2 regions of the Ochrobactrum sp. P6BSIII genome follow, and region 1 is predicted to be linked to the other one. Evidence: predicted binding sites of a transcription regulator. Region 1 holds the regulator's gene; the other holds the start of a gene.
What was found. The regulator LexA, encoded in region 1, represses DNA repair genes until DNA is damaged. The targets are predictions, from matches to a motif close to TGTTCNNNNTGTGTTCNG.
Positions count from the first base shown of each region.

Region 1 (7,166 bases):
CCGTTGCAAGCCGGAAGAGCTGAAAGGTGGCGATGCTGCGGAGAACGCCAAGGCGCTGATCGCCGTTCTCGAAGGCGCCAAGAACGCCTATCGCGACATCGTGCTTCTCAACTCCGCCGCTGCGCTCGTGATCGCAGGCAAGGCCGAGGATCTGAAGGACGGCATCGCTCAGGCAGCCCATTCCATTGATAGCGGCGCGGCATTGGCCGTTTTGCAAAAAGTAATCGCTGTCTCAAACGACAAGACAGTCTGACGAGAGGAAGCGCATCATGTCCACCGACATTCTCCGTAAGATCGAAGTCTATAAGCGCGAGGAAATCGCTGCTGCCAAGGCGTGTCACACGGTTGAAGACCTGAAGGCGCGCGCCAAGGATCAGGCCGCACCACGCGGTTTTCTCAAGGCGCTTGAAGCGAAACGTGCAGCCGATCAGTTTGCACTGATCGCTGAAATCAAGAAGGCCAGCCCTTCCAAAGGTTTGATCCGCCCGGATTTCAATCCGCCAGCACTGGCAAAAGCCTATGAAGACGGTGGCGCTGCCTGCCTTTCAGTTCTGACCGATACGCCATCCTTCCAGGGCGCGCCGGAATTCCTGATGGCAGCGCGAGAAGCATGCAGCCTGCCTGCTTTGCGCAAGGATTTCCTGTTCGACACCTATCAGGTCTATGAAGCGCGCAGCTGGGGTGCGGACTGCATTCTGATCATCCTCGCAAGCGTCGATGACGATCTGGCCAGGGCACTGGAAGAAACCGCTTTCGAACTCGGTATGGATGCGCTCCTCGAAGTGCATGACGAGGCCGAAATGGAACGTGCGCTCAAGCTTTCTTCGCGTCTGCTGGGCGTCAACAATCGCAACCTACGCACGTTTGAAGTCAGCCTGACCGTTTCCGAACGCCTGTCGAAAACGGCCCCTGCCGACCGTCTGCTGGTTGGCGAAAGCGGCATCTTCACCCATGACGATTGCCTGCGTCTGGAAAAGTCCGGCATCGGCACGTTCCTCATCGGCGAAAGCCTGATGCGCAAGGACGATGTTGCCGCCGCCACGCGCGAGCTTCTGACCGGCAAGGCTTAATGTCATGACCTCGGATGCGGCCAAGCTCACCCATCTCGACCAGACCGGCGCTGCCAATATGGTGGATGTCGGCGCCAAGGATGAGACGGAGCGGCAGGCCGTTGCCGAAGGCAGCGTGACCATGAAACCGGAAACGCTGGCGCTCATTCTGGCGGGCGATGCAGCCAAGGGCGATGTGATCGGCACAGCGCGTCTTGCAGGCATCATGGCTGCGAAAAGAACCGCCGACCTCATTCCGCTTTGCCATCCACTCATGCTGAGCAAGGTCGCGGTGGATATAGTCCCGGATCACGCATTGCCCGGTCTGCGCGTGCGTGCGCTTGCCAAACTGAACGGCCGCACTGGCGTTGAAATGGAAGCGCTCACAGCCGTTTCCGTGACGTGCCTGACGATCTATGACATGGCCAAGGCTGTCGATCGCCATATGGAAATCGGCAATATTCGCGTTGTGGAAAAGAGCGGTGGCAAGTCCGGCGACTGGAAGGTCTGAAGCGGCCTCACAAAACTGAGTTCGAGAGGAAATACGATGTCCCTTCTCCCGGTCGAAGATGCTCTGGCGCGTATACTCTCCTCCGCAGAACCGCATGGCCTTGAAACTCTTACGCTGAATGAAGCTGGCGGGCGCGTTGTTGCCCGCGCCGTCGAGGCCCGTTTCCTGCAACCACCTTTCGACTGCTCGGCCATGGATGGCTATGCGCTGATAGCGCCTGCAGAAATCGCCTATCCCCTTCAGTTGACCATTATCGGTGAATCCGCTGCTGGCAAGCGTTTCGAAGGCTCCCTGCTGCCCGGACAGGCCGTGCGCATTTTCACCGGCGCGCCGATACCTGAAGCCGCTGATACGATTGTCATTCAGGAACATACCGAACGTTCCGGCGATCAGCTGACCATTCTGGAAGGCATCGAACCCGGACGGCATATCCGCCGGGCCGGTCTCGATTTTGCTCCCGGCAAGACCGTCATACCGGTCGGTCGCGAACTGGACGCACCCGCCCTGTCACTGGCTGCTGCAAGCGGCAATCCATCGCTCGATGTGTTTCGCAAACCGCGCATTTCCATATTGGCTACCGGCGATGAACTTGTTCCGCCCGGAGCCACGACCGGACCGGACCAGATCGTCGCTTCGAACAGTGTGGGCATTGCCGAAATCGTGCGCCGCGCTGGCGGCTACTCCGAAGATATGGGCATCATTCCGGACGATCCGACACAGATTGAATCGGCTATTGCCAGCGCTCTGAACAGTGGAACCGATATTCTGGTGACCGTTGGCGGCGCATCGGTCGGTGATCGCGATTACATGCATAGTGCTCTACGCAATTGCGGTGTCGATCTCGGTTTCTGGAAAATCGCCATGCGTCCCGGAAAACCACTTATGTACGGGCGCAAGACTGTCGACGGCAGCACCGTCCATGTGATAGGCCTGCCCGGAAACCCGGTTTCAAGCCTCGTTTGCAGCCTCGTTTTTCTTCGCCCGCTGATCGCGAAACTTGCAGGCACCGATCTGACGGCAGATATCCGCCCTGCGAAACTCGGTCAGGCGATGCCTGCCAATGACCATCGGCGCGATTTTGTACGCGCCACGGTCGAATCGCAAAGCGATGGAACGCTGCTGGCAACACCATTTCCAGTACAGGATTCGTCCATGCTGACAGCCCTCGTCGGCTCCAATGCATTGCTCATTCGTGACGAAAATGCCCCGGCAGCAGATGCAGGCAGTTCGTGCCGCGTGCTTATGCTACGTTAAAAAGCACCAGAATGGTCACTTTTGCTGCCTCGAAACAACGCGAAGCAAAAGCCACAATGGATTGAAAATAAAACGCTTCCTTGGATAAGGACCGGCCCGTCACGGGGCCCTGTGAACGTTCCGGCAACAAGCCGCCAGCCCGTTAATCATTTTAAAACCATTGCAGAACAAGACTGGAACATATAGTGTTCGTTCTGGTTTTGTTTTTCTCGATTCTTATCTGGTCGGAGGGTGTCGCGCATGTTGACCCGTAAGCAGCACGAGCTTCTGCTGTTCATTCATGATCGTCTGAAAGAAACAGGTATTCCGCCATCTTTTGACGAAATGAAGGAAGCGCTCGACCTTGCTTCCAAGTCGGGCATTCATCGGCTGATCACCGCTCTGGAAGAACGGGGCTTCATTCGCAGGCTGCCGAACCGGGCACGTGCGCTGGAAGTGCTTCGCCTGCCGGATTCGATTGCACCGGGACTGAACGCGCAGAAGAAATTTGCGCCGAGCGTCATCGAAGGCAGCCTGGGCAAGGCCCCTCCTGCACCGGTGCAGCCGTTACGCTCCGCACCTGTTGCGACCAATGATGATGTTTCGGCGACCGTATCGGTACCGGTCATGGGTCGCATCGCCGCCGGTGTGCCGATCTCAGCCATTCAAAGCCAGACGCATTCGCTCAGCCTCCCCCCGGAGATGATTGGTGCGGGCGAACATTATGCGCTGGAGGTCAAGGGCGACTCGATGATCGAAGCCGGGATTTTCGATGGCGATACAGTCATCATCAAGCGCGGCGATATCGCCAACCCGGGTGAAATCGTTGTCGCACTGGTTGATGATGAAGAAGCAACCTTGAAGCGGTTCCGCCGCAAGGGCGCATCTATTGCGCTTGAAGCCGCAAACCCAGCTTATGAAACACGTATCTTCGGCCCAGACCGCGTTCGCGTGCAGGGCAAGCTGGTCGGATTGATCCGCCGGTACTGATCGTTAGGTCCGAAAATGGAACCGCGTTTTCGGACGGACATGCGCAAAATGCGGCTTGAACCGCCGACTAGTTGAATTGCAACGCGCTCAAAACACTATTATCATTCGCATCTGCCCGGCCCCTGATCGTCAGTGGCCAGGCATTGCGTTTCTGCCTTTTGAGTAGGCTGCTTCTTCTTATATTCCCGATCAGGTAAGCCACGTGCCGCGCGCGAATAGAGCCGGAACAGATGCCACGGACGCCGTGGCTCATCGATGGCGAAAGCTAGCCTGTCGTCATAACGCGGATCGGTAAAATTGCGCCGCTGAGGTGTGCTGTCGTTTACGGACGTCAGATCGCCAGCAAGAGCCACGATAGAATTGCCGGTCGTGTCTTTCTTGTCGCCAAGTCTCATCTCCACTGTGCCTCGCAACGCCAGATCACGGCGGTTGATGACGAGCCTCTTTTGATGTGCACATCCCGGTATTTTCCCGGCTATCGCGAGGATAACGATATCACCGACATCGCAAGCGACGTCCTGAACGGCAGGATCAGCCGTATAGGCCAGTACACGCCCATCGCGTAATGTAATCGCGCATAATTCGTCTTCGCAGATAAAGCCGTCAGTCGGTATTCCGCGAAGCCTGTCTTTTGCGTGCTGTGGTATCAGGAATTGCGTTGCGAGATAGGCTGTTTTCCAGTTGTCTATTGTGAACTTTGACGGCCTGTCGCGGTTCACAGCAAAACGCCCATCGGGCAGACGAACCCCAACCAGCTTTGCATCTTCGGATATCACAACATCTGGAAACGGCTCGTGCACGAAGGCAATAAATCCCGCCAAAACAAATAGTAACGCCAGAATCTTGAATCGCGTTGTGAACAATACAGCGATCACGAGCGCTATGGTCCAGAATGCGAGCGCTGCTATCGGCATCGCTCCCGGATTGCCATCAGGCGACCATGACGCGATCATGCTCGCAAGGGTGCGGACAATCCAGATACCAGACCCGGCAATGGTCAATGGCAGCCAATCTAGGCCAAGTGGCATCAATACGAGGCCCAGAACGGAAAAAGGCATGACCAGTGTGGCGATCACCGGATCGGCCAGCACATTGCCGATCAGCCCGAACGGTGCGGTATTGTTGAAATGATAGGCGGCGAAAATGCCGCTCGCAATTCCTGCCACAAGCGATGTCCCGGCAGCAGCAATAGCTGATTTAACAACCTTCATTGGCAAACCGGCCGCTGGCGAAGCCGCACGCCTCTCCACATGCTGCAATTTTTTGGCTTTACGCGCTCCCCACCACGCATAGCCAGCAATCAGCGCCGCCGTTGCCGAATAGGACATCTGGAAACTCGGCCCGAGTATTTCATGCGGTGAGATTGCTATTGTCACCACACCGGCGACTGCCACATTGCGCATGCTGAGTGCAGCGCGGTCAAACAGCAATGCGCTAAGCATGACGGCGATCATCACATAGCTGCGCTGGGCTGCAACGTCGGCACCAGACATGGCGAGATAGAACGTGCAGCTTAGCAACGACAGGAAAGCGGCATATTTCTTGACCGGGTGCCGGACGCTGAAGGCTGGAAAGAGCGCAAAGGCAGACCTGAGAGCAAACATCACGACACCCGCCGCCAGCGCCATGTGCAGACCTGATATTGAGAGAATATGCGCCAGACCGGCCTTGCGAAGGTCCTCATTGGTCTCCTCGCTGATGCCACCGCGCGTACCGGCGATCAATGCGGCGGTGACATTGCCATCTTCACCGCCGATCACCTCCTCGACCCGTTCCGACACGCGCACGCGGAGCAAGGCAATCCATTCGCTGATTTCTGCCGTCAGACTTGTCTGTGGCGGAACATTTGCCGTCTTCGGATTTCCCAGAAAGAACCCGTTTGCTCCGATACCGTTGAAATAGGCATGGAAGGAAAAGTCGTAATTGCCCGGACGCACCGGGCCTGACGGCACCCGCAACCGCGCAAAGCCGGTCAATCCGCCACCGATCGATGTATCCGCCGGTATATCTCGCGCATTGATGCGAATACGTGTCGGTGAAAAGCGCAGTGTCGGGCGTTCTGTTGTCAGCAAATCCAGTGTGATACGCCAGCTTCCATTATCCTGTGCATCCAGTGCAACAACCCGGCCAGTGACACGCGTCGACACATCGGAACCGAGCATCGGCGTTGCCATGCGTACGGTTTCCCATTTGCCGCTCACAAGACCAAGCTGGAAAGCAACTGCCAATGTCAGCACCTGCCCGGCAAAGAAGTGCTTCCGCATCAGTATGCGAATGATAACCAGCCCGACCAGTAAGGCCAGAATGGGCGTCCAATCAGGTTCGAAGGAGAAAGTGAAATAGATCACCGCACCCAATCCGCTGAAAATCGGAATCAGCAGAAAGAAAATTCCGCGCGCCGTTTCGAGATGGATGGCTTCCGCGAAAGCAGCGGGAGTTCTCCGCGCCATGTCGGCAACGGTGTCGCGCCAGCCGGTTGGTTGAACGTCAGGCGGCTGATTTTGGCCATCATGATCGGCAGGCGCGGTTGTGGGTTCAGGCCACGGTTCTGGAAGATAAGAACACGTCAGGCCATCGGGCAGGCTTTTGACAAGCGCCCGCTCATTGGCCTCATCCGAAGCCTTGGCCATATCACCTAAGCGCGTCATGCCCCCGCCTGACTGCAAAAAAGGTCTTTTTGTCGAAATACCCCAAAAGAACAATGCCGCAAGGCGCCGAAACAAACGCGAAGCCCTTGCGCGTAGTGCTGCCTATGCTACATGAACGCCAGTCGAAATCGAGAGGGTTTCGTTATAGAAATCCTCGTTCTCGCTCTTTGGAAGCGAGTATCGGAATTCAGTTTTGCGCCCCTGCCCCGGCAATTGCCGCTGTCTTGACGGGCGCGCAATAAAGTGGAGCTACCATGTCGAAACCGGTCGTCACCCGTTTTGCCCCTTCGCCCACGGGTTATCTTCATATCGGCGGTGCCCGTACTGCCCTGTTCAACTGGCTTTATGCCAAGCACACGGGCGGCAAGATGCTGCTGCGTATTGAAGACACCGACCGTGAACGTTCCACCGATGCAGCCACCGCGGCCATTCTCGACGGTCTGACCTGGCTTGGTCTCGACTGGGAAGGCGATGCGATCTCGCAGTTCGAACGCGCTCCGCGTCACCGCGAAGTCGCCGAAGAACTCGTCGCTCTAGGCAAAGCCTATTACTGCTACACGACGCCGGAAGAGCTGGAAGAAATGCGCGAGAAGGCGCGTGCCGAAGGCCGCCCGCCGCGTTATGATGGCCGCTGGCGCGACCGCGATCCGTCCGAAGCGCCTGCAGGTGTAAAGCCTGTCATTCGCATCAAGGCGCCGCAGGAAGGCGAAACACTCGTGCGCGACGCCGTACAGG
Region 1 is NZ_JACGXB010000020.1:8,132-15,297, reverse strand. It holds gene trpD (anthranilate phosphoribosyltransferase) at 1-253, shown strand, start outside; gene trpC (indole-3-glycerol phosphate synthase TrpC) at 270-1,070, shown strand; gene moaC (cyclic pyranopterin monophosphate synthase MoaC) at 1,075-1,560, shown strand; gene FHW00_RS21405 (molybdopterin molybdotransferase MoeA) at 1,597-2,814, shown strand; gene lexA (transcriptional repressor LexA) at 3,055-3,783, shown strand; gene FHW00_RS21395 (ComEC/Rec2 family competence protein) at 3,885-6,431, opposite strand; gene gltX (glutamate--tRNA ligase) at 6,686-7,166, shown strand, end outside.

Region 2 (7,166 bases), on a different contig from region 1:
TACCGTTCTCACCTGCATGTACATCAACGACGCAGTACATCCGGGACACTGAGTTCAAACCGGCGGGCGACCGCCAGAACTGAAATCCGCGCTTATATTTCAATCCAGAAGGAGCTTAACATGGAAGCGGAAGCAGCAAAGTACATCGGCGCCGGTCTCGCCTGTTTCGGTATGGCCGGTACGGCTCTCGGCCTCGGCAACATCTTCGGCCAATACCTCTCCGGCGCTCTGCGCAACCCGTCCGCTGCTGACAGCCAGTTCGGCCGTCTGGTGTTCGGTTTCGCCGTTACGGAAGCTCTGGGCATCTTCTCGCTGCTCATCGCGCTTCTGCTCCTCTTCGCCGTCTAATAAACGGTTTAAGAGTCTGGCCTGCCGCGATCTGTATCTTGAAATGCAGCGCGGCTGGCCTTTGCATATGACGTCTGAGTAGGCATGATCCCGGAAGACGGGAACCGGTTTTCGGATCAGGTCATGCTGGATTTAAGGGGAAATCTGGATGTTCGTGTCCACGGCGTTTGCCCAAACCGCCACCGAATCGCAACCGGCACCAGCTGCTGGCGAGCACGGCGCAGCCGATGCTGTGCACACCGAAACCGGGGTCGCGCACGATGCCGGACACGGCAGCGGCGTATTCCCTCCGTTCGATTCCACCCATTACGCCTCACAGGTTCTGTGGCTGGCGATCACGTTCGGTCTTTTCTATCTGTTCATGTCCCGCGTGGTTCTGCCGCGCATCGGCGGCGTGATCGAGACCCGTCGTGACCGCATTGCTCAGGATCTCGAGCAGGCTGCCCGTCTCAAGCAGGATGCCGATAACGCCATCGTTGCTTATGAGCAGGAATTGGCCCAGGCCCGCACCAAGGCTGCTTCGATTGCTGAAGCCGCTCGCGAAAAGGGCAAGGGCGAAGCAGACGCCGATCGCGCTACTGCTGAAGCCACTCTGGAAAGCAAGCTCAAGGAAGCCGAAGACCGCATCGCTGCGATCAAGGCCAAGGCAATGAGCGACGTCGGCACCATCGCCGAGGAAACCACGGCTGAAATCGTCGAACAGCTTCTGGGCACCAAGGCCGACAAGGCTTCGGTAACAGCCGCTGTCAAGGCCGCGAACGCCTAAGGAGAGGTCAATGGACGCTACATTTTGGGCACTTGTTGGCCTCATCATCTTCCTGGCGATCCTCGCCTATCTGAAAGTTCCGGCTATGGTCGGCCGTTCGCTCGATGAGCGCGCCGAACATATCAAGAAGGAACTGGAAGAAGCCCGTACGCTGCGCGAAGAAGCACAACAGCTTCTGGCTGAATATCATCGCAAGCGTAAGGAAGCCGAAAAGGAAGCCGGCGATATCGTCGCTGCTGCCGAACGCGAAGCCAAGGCTCTTCTCGAAGATGCCAAGCGTGCGACTGAAGAATATGTGGCCCGCCGTAACAAGCTGGCCGAACAGAAGATTGCAACCGCTGAAGTCGACGCTATCAATGCAGTCCGCGCTTCGGCAGTGGATCTCGCCGTTGCTGCCGCTGGCAAGCTTGTCGCTGACAAGGTTGACACGAAGGTCTCCGGCGGTTTGTTCAAGGACGCACTGGTTCAGGTCAAGTCGAACATGAACTAAGGTTCTCGCGATCTTTAGAGTTTTGAGATGCCGCCTGAAAGGGCGGCATTTTTGTTTTGAGAAGAGTTTTGGAGCACGTCTCGAAGCGTGCAAAGCGCCTCAGCAGGATTAGATAATCCGCACGTAAAAAAGTTGAGCGGTCACGCATCCAACCTTCACTAAAACCGCTCTAAGGCTGCGCGTGTGGACCACCGCGCGCCGAGTGGTGGGTCGGAGCAGGCAGGTTCGTGCGCAGATGCGATGGAGCACGTCCGAGAGTTCATTCTACCGAATGGAAACCGACCCTGTTTCAGCACAGATCAATGTCTAGTCAATGATGCGGGCATGCCGAACATTACCAAAGGATACGGTGCTTGGTGCAGTCGTCTTTAATACGGCTCAGCGGCGAGGTTCAAACCGTCCCTTGATTGGCGCGAAAGTGTACCGGTGCAGGCCAGGTACGGGACCATCACTTTCGATGGCAGCGCGGTGTCTGGCCGTTCCATAGCCCGCATGCACTTCCATGCCGTAAACGGAGTGGACGCTACCTGCGCGCTCCATCATGCGATCCCGTGTCACTTTCGCGACAATGGAGGCCGCCGCAATCGACACGGAGCGTTGATCGCCTTTTACAAGGGCAGAACCGGGGCAAGGAAGGCCGGGCGGTACATCGCGGCCATCAACGAGTGCATGACACGGCTGCAAGACGAGACCGTGCACAGCGCGACGCATGGCTTCCAGTGCGGCCTTGCGAATATCCGTCGCGTCTATACTGCGTGCGCTGAGGCTGGCGACAGAAATGCTGACGGCCTTGGCCAGAATGGTCTCATAGAGAGCATTGCGCTTGGCGGCATTAAGACGCTTGGAATCGTCCAGCCCCTCCGGCAGGTCGTTCGCATCCAGCAGGACCGCCGCTGCAACGACCGGCCCAGCCAAGGGCCCGCGTCCTGCTTCATCGATGCCGACTATATGGCGAAGCCCGCGCGCAAGAAGCTTCGCTTCTTCAGAGAAGTCAGGCGCCAGCGGAATATCGAAGAGAAGGGGAGAATCAGAAGCCGTGCGTTTCATAAGGTGGCGATGTTCGCATTGCCTCCGATTCTCCGCAAGGTCCTGCCAAGAGGAATGGTGGCGGGAAGCAGGACCTTATCCGCCTGAGGGGGACAGGCGGAAGCCGATTTGGATTTCGGTTGCGTCTCGATCCAACAGGGTCTGATCGGTGCTCTAAGTCCTTTTTATAGAAAGCATAATTTTAACGATCTCCGTGTTTTACTCTGGTTCAATTGCGCTTTAGCCCGCATGTTGCGTGGTTTCAAAACAGCGACAGCTGCTTGCCGCCTTTCTGGACGGGTTCGAACAGATCGGTGCGGAGGTGTTTGCGCTGTGTGTTGAAGCCGAGCTTGCGGGCGGCGATCTCGAACCGGCGGCCAATCTGCCAGGCGTAAGGGCCAGTGCCGCGCATCCGTTTGCTCCATTCGGCATCGTAATCCTTGCCGTCCCGCATGGAGCGCACCAGCGACATCACATGCCGGTAGCGGTCAGGATAATTGCGCAGCAGCCAGTCCTTGAAAAGGGGCGCTACTTCCAGCGGCAGGCGCAGCAGCACATAGCCAGCCTCGCGCGCACCTTGCGCATAAGCTGCATCGAGGATGCGTTCGATCTCGTGGTCGTTGATGCCTGGAATAACCGGGCCCATCATCACCGAAGCCGGAATGCCCGCATCGGTCAGCTTGCGGATTGCTTGCAGGCGCTGGCTAGGCGTGGAAGCTCGTGGCTCCATCGTGCGCGCAAGATGAGCATCCAGCGTCGTCACCGAAAGAGCGACCTTGGCGAGACCTTTTTCAGCCATGCGGCTCAATATATCGATATCGCGAACCACAAGGGCTGACTTGGTCACAATGCCGACCGGGTGGTTGGCCGCTTCCAGCACTTCGAGAATTTCGCGCATGATGCGCCATTTCTTTTCGATCGGCTGGTACGGATCGGTATTGGTGCCAATGGCGATGGTTTTCGGCTGATAGCCTGCCTTGGCCAGTTCGCGCTCAAGAAGGCGCGGAGCATCCGGCTTGGCGAACAAACGAGATTCAAAATCGAGACCGGCAGACAGGCCCATATAGCTGTGGGTCGGGCGGGCAAAACAATAGATGCAGCCATGCTCGCAACCGCGATAGGGATTGATCGAACGGTCGAAACTGATGTCAGGTGAATCGTTGCGGGTAATGATCGTGCGCGGCTTTTCCACCTGAACATCGGTGTTGAAAGCAGGCAGTTCCTCAAGCGTTGTCCAGCCATCGTCGAAATCCTGACGCGTGGTCGGCTCGAAACGTCCTGTCGGATTGATGCCCGCGCCACGCCCGCGCCGCCGGCTGTGATCGATGCGCATTCCCGCTTCGCCGACAAGCGCATTGGCGTGCTCCGCACGGCCATTGCCAAATGCGGCTATATCGGCCTGCTTGATGATATCTGCGTGCTGGATCGCTGCCATCTTCATCTCCCTGCGGAGCTTCAAAGCATATCCGCCCAAGCGTCTGACGGCTTGCATGCGGCAATGCTTCTGGTAATTGTCCGACTCTGTCTGATGAATCTATTCCTATCCGAAGAATAAGAACAAAGCAAGAACATACTGCGTTCCACTTTCCGTTCACGCCGTGTTGATATATGAAGCGCCCATGCTGTCTGTGATCATTGAAACACTGAATTCCGAAAAGCCTCTGGCGCATACACTGTCGGCGCTCGTGCCCGCAGTGGTGGAGGGGCTGGTGCGGCGTGTTCTGGTGATCGATGAAGGATCTTCGGACGAAACCGCATTGGTTGCGATTGGCGCGGGATGCTCGTTCAGCGATGGCACCGATATGGAAGCGACTCTCAGCGAAATCCGCACGCCATGGGTTCTGGTTCTCGCTCCGGGCGCCATCCCGCAGGAAGGCTGGGAAGAAGTCGTTCGTCGCCATATGGAAGGCGAAGGCGGTCCGGCACGGTTTACACCTGCCGGAGACGGCAGGTTGGGCGGTCTGAAGGCTGCATTGTTTGGCGGTGGAGCGACGCTTGATGCCGGGCTTCTGGTTCGGCTGGAGACGATCAAGCCGCTGCTTCTCGACGGCATGGCCTTCGCGCAGTTGCCGCGCCAGTTGAAGCCGGTGCGCCTCAAGCATGGCATCTATCCGCCGGAACGGGATTGAAGCTTGAAATAGAAAAAGGCGAAGCCGAAGCTTCGCCTTTTCGTGAGATAGCAGCTTTCGCCGATATCCTGATTAGTTCTGGTAGCTCGAAGGCGAAGCATCGCCAAAGCGATGAGCAGAACCGTCCTGATACGTCGAACCCGTGTTGATCGTGGCGGTTGCGGTGTGATCAACGGTCTGCGAAGCAACCGGCGTGCGGTCGTTTGCATAGAGATCAGCAGGCTCGCCTACATGCGGGTTTTCAGCAAAAGCAGCACCGGCGCTAAGAGCAACGGCAACGGCAGCAAGAGCAAACTTTTTCATTTTCAAATTCCTTTAAAGATCGCCCTTCGGATGGCGCCCGAACCAATCGGGAGCAAGTGAGGGCACCCGGGTGGCTAAGGCACCATCCTTCGGGGAGATAACTGTTGGGAGCCGGGTTTGTGATTGAGGCCCGGCGCGGGCGTCAGCAGCGTTTCTGCGCGACGCCCGTTATGCGGTCAGGCTGGATTAGTTCTGGTAGCTCGAAGGCGAAGCATCGCCGAAACGGTTTGCAGAACCATCCTGATAAGCGGAGCCCGTGTTGATCGTGGCGGTTGCGGTGCGATCAACGGTCTGCGAAGCAACCGGCGTGCGGTCGTTTGCATAAAGATCAGCAGGTTCGCCAACATGTGGGTTTTCAGCAAAAGCAGCGCCAGCGGAAAGAGCAAGGGCAGCGGCAGCAAGAATGAGCTTGTTCATTTTGGTATTCCTTTTGAATTGCCGCGCGAACGACACCCGGTCAATAGGGCCTGTTCGGGGCGTCCCTGGTGGCCTGTATGCCATCCATAGGGGAGGGGAAATTAACGGAGGGCCGGGATTGCTTGGGAGGGTTCCGGCCATGTGGGCGTCAGCGGCATTGCTGCGCGACGCCCATTATGTGGTCAGGCTAACTTAGTTCTCAAAGCTCGAAGGCGAAGCGTCGCCAAAGCGGTTTGCAGAACCATCCTGAGAAACCATGCCCTTGTGAGCAGTGCTGATCGCAGCGGTTGCGGTGCGGTCAACGGTCTGTGCAGCAACCGGGGTGCGGTCGTTTGCATAGAGGTTGTCAGGTTCGCCAACATATGGGTTTTCAGCGAAGGCAGCGCCGGCGCTTAGAGCGAGGGCAGCGGCAGCAAGAACAATCTTTTTCATTTCCTATCTCCTTGGAAACTGGAGCGGCGTTTCTTTTTCGTCGTTCCGATGCACCTGAAATGGGTGACAGTGGGGAAAAGTTCCAGTCACGAAAATGTTTTATTAATCACACATTCGTGCTCGTTAATATTTGGAAACAATTAGAAATAAGAAAAATAATCCATCAAATTCAATAGGTTGATTGATATACCAGCATTCACATGTCCGTTATATGGCATTTTTTGTTCATAAATCGCGAACAGAGTGTACGTGTTTATTGTCCAATCAATGTGAACAGTAGCTAGCTTCTGAATAGGATGTTATCGACTATCGAGGGGGAATGGATTTCTACAAGCGGTCCGCATGCATCGCGTTGCTGAGAATCAGAGTGAATCACGACAGGCGTGATAAGGTTGTCAGTTTCTACGAGGCGGTTGTGCCGGTCGCGATGACAAACCAGTCCGGCTTTTCGGCGCGCATGCGGGCAGCGGCTGTCTGCAAGGCGGCATCGTTGGCGAAGATCGCAAAGCAGGTCGCGCCGGAACCCGACATCTGGGCGTAAAGCGCATCGCTGGCGCGGAGCAAAGCAAGCTTGTCACCGATCTGCGGCGCAAGGCCAAGTGCTGGCGACAGAAGATCGTTGCGGGTGGTGCCAAGATAATGGCAGAGCGCGGCGAGTTCGCTTTGGTCGGGTGGCAACAAGGCAGGATTGTCCCGCTTGTCGAGAGCGCGGAACACGTCGGGCGTGGCAAGCGCTGTGCCGTCATTGACGAGCAGAAGCGGCAGGGCCGGAAGGCCGGTGACAGGGGCGAGGTCTTCACCGATGCCGCGCGCGGTCAGCGGTGTTCCATGCGCCGCACCATGCAGGCACATGGGCAAATCAGCGCCAAGCGCCAGACCGAGTGCTGCCAGCGTGTCGAAGTCGCAATTCAGCCCCCACAGCGTATCGAGGGCAAGCAAGGTTGCCGCCGCATCGCTGGAGCCGCCGCCAATGCCCGATGCAATGGGCAGGTTTTTCTCAAGGTGAATGGCAACGGGCGGCAGATTGCCTCCGGCATGCGCCCGCAACGCATCGCGCGCCTTGATCACCAGATTGCCGCCATCCAGCGGGACAGAAACGGCGAAAGGCCCGCTGACCGTAAACTGGTCTTCCGGAGCGTCAGCAACCGTAATCGTGTCGCCAAAGCGTGCAAAGGCCACCAGCATGTCGAGCAGGTGATAGCCGTCGTCGCGCCGCCCGGTGACGTGCAGTGCGAGGTTGATTTTCGCCGGGGCA
Region 2 is NZ_JACGXB010000006.1:136,114-143,279, reverse strand. It holds gene FHW00_RS10460 (F0F1 ATP synthase subunit A) at 1-52, shown strand, start outside; gene FHW00_RS10455 (F0F1 ATP synthase subunit C) at 121-348, shown strand; gene FHW00_RS10450 (F0F1 ATP synthase subunit B) at 497-1,114, shown strand; gene FHW00_RS10445 (F0F1 ATP synthase subunit B) at 1,125-1,604, shown strand; gene FHW00_RS10440 (ribonuclease HII) at 1,983-2,651, opposite strand; gene FHW00_RS10435 (PA0069 family radical SAM protein) at 2,893-4,065, opposite strand; gene FHW00_RS10430 (glycosyl transferase) at 4,250-4,759, shown strand; gene FHW00_RS10425 (hypothetical protein) at 4,832-5,062, opposite strand; gene FHW00_RS10420 (hypothetical protein) at 5,249-5,479, opposite strand; gene FHW00_RS10415 (hypothetical protein) at 5,672-5,911, opposite strand; gene FHW00_RS10410 (4-(cytidine 5'-diphospho)-2-C-methyl-D-erythritol kinase) at 6,314-7,166, opposite strand, start outside.
Region 2: FHW00_RS10430 (glycosyl transferase) is a predicted target of LexA. The motif match lies at 4,184-4,201, and genes of this name have one in related genera.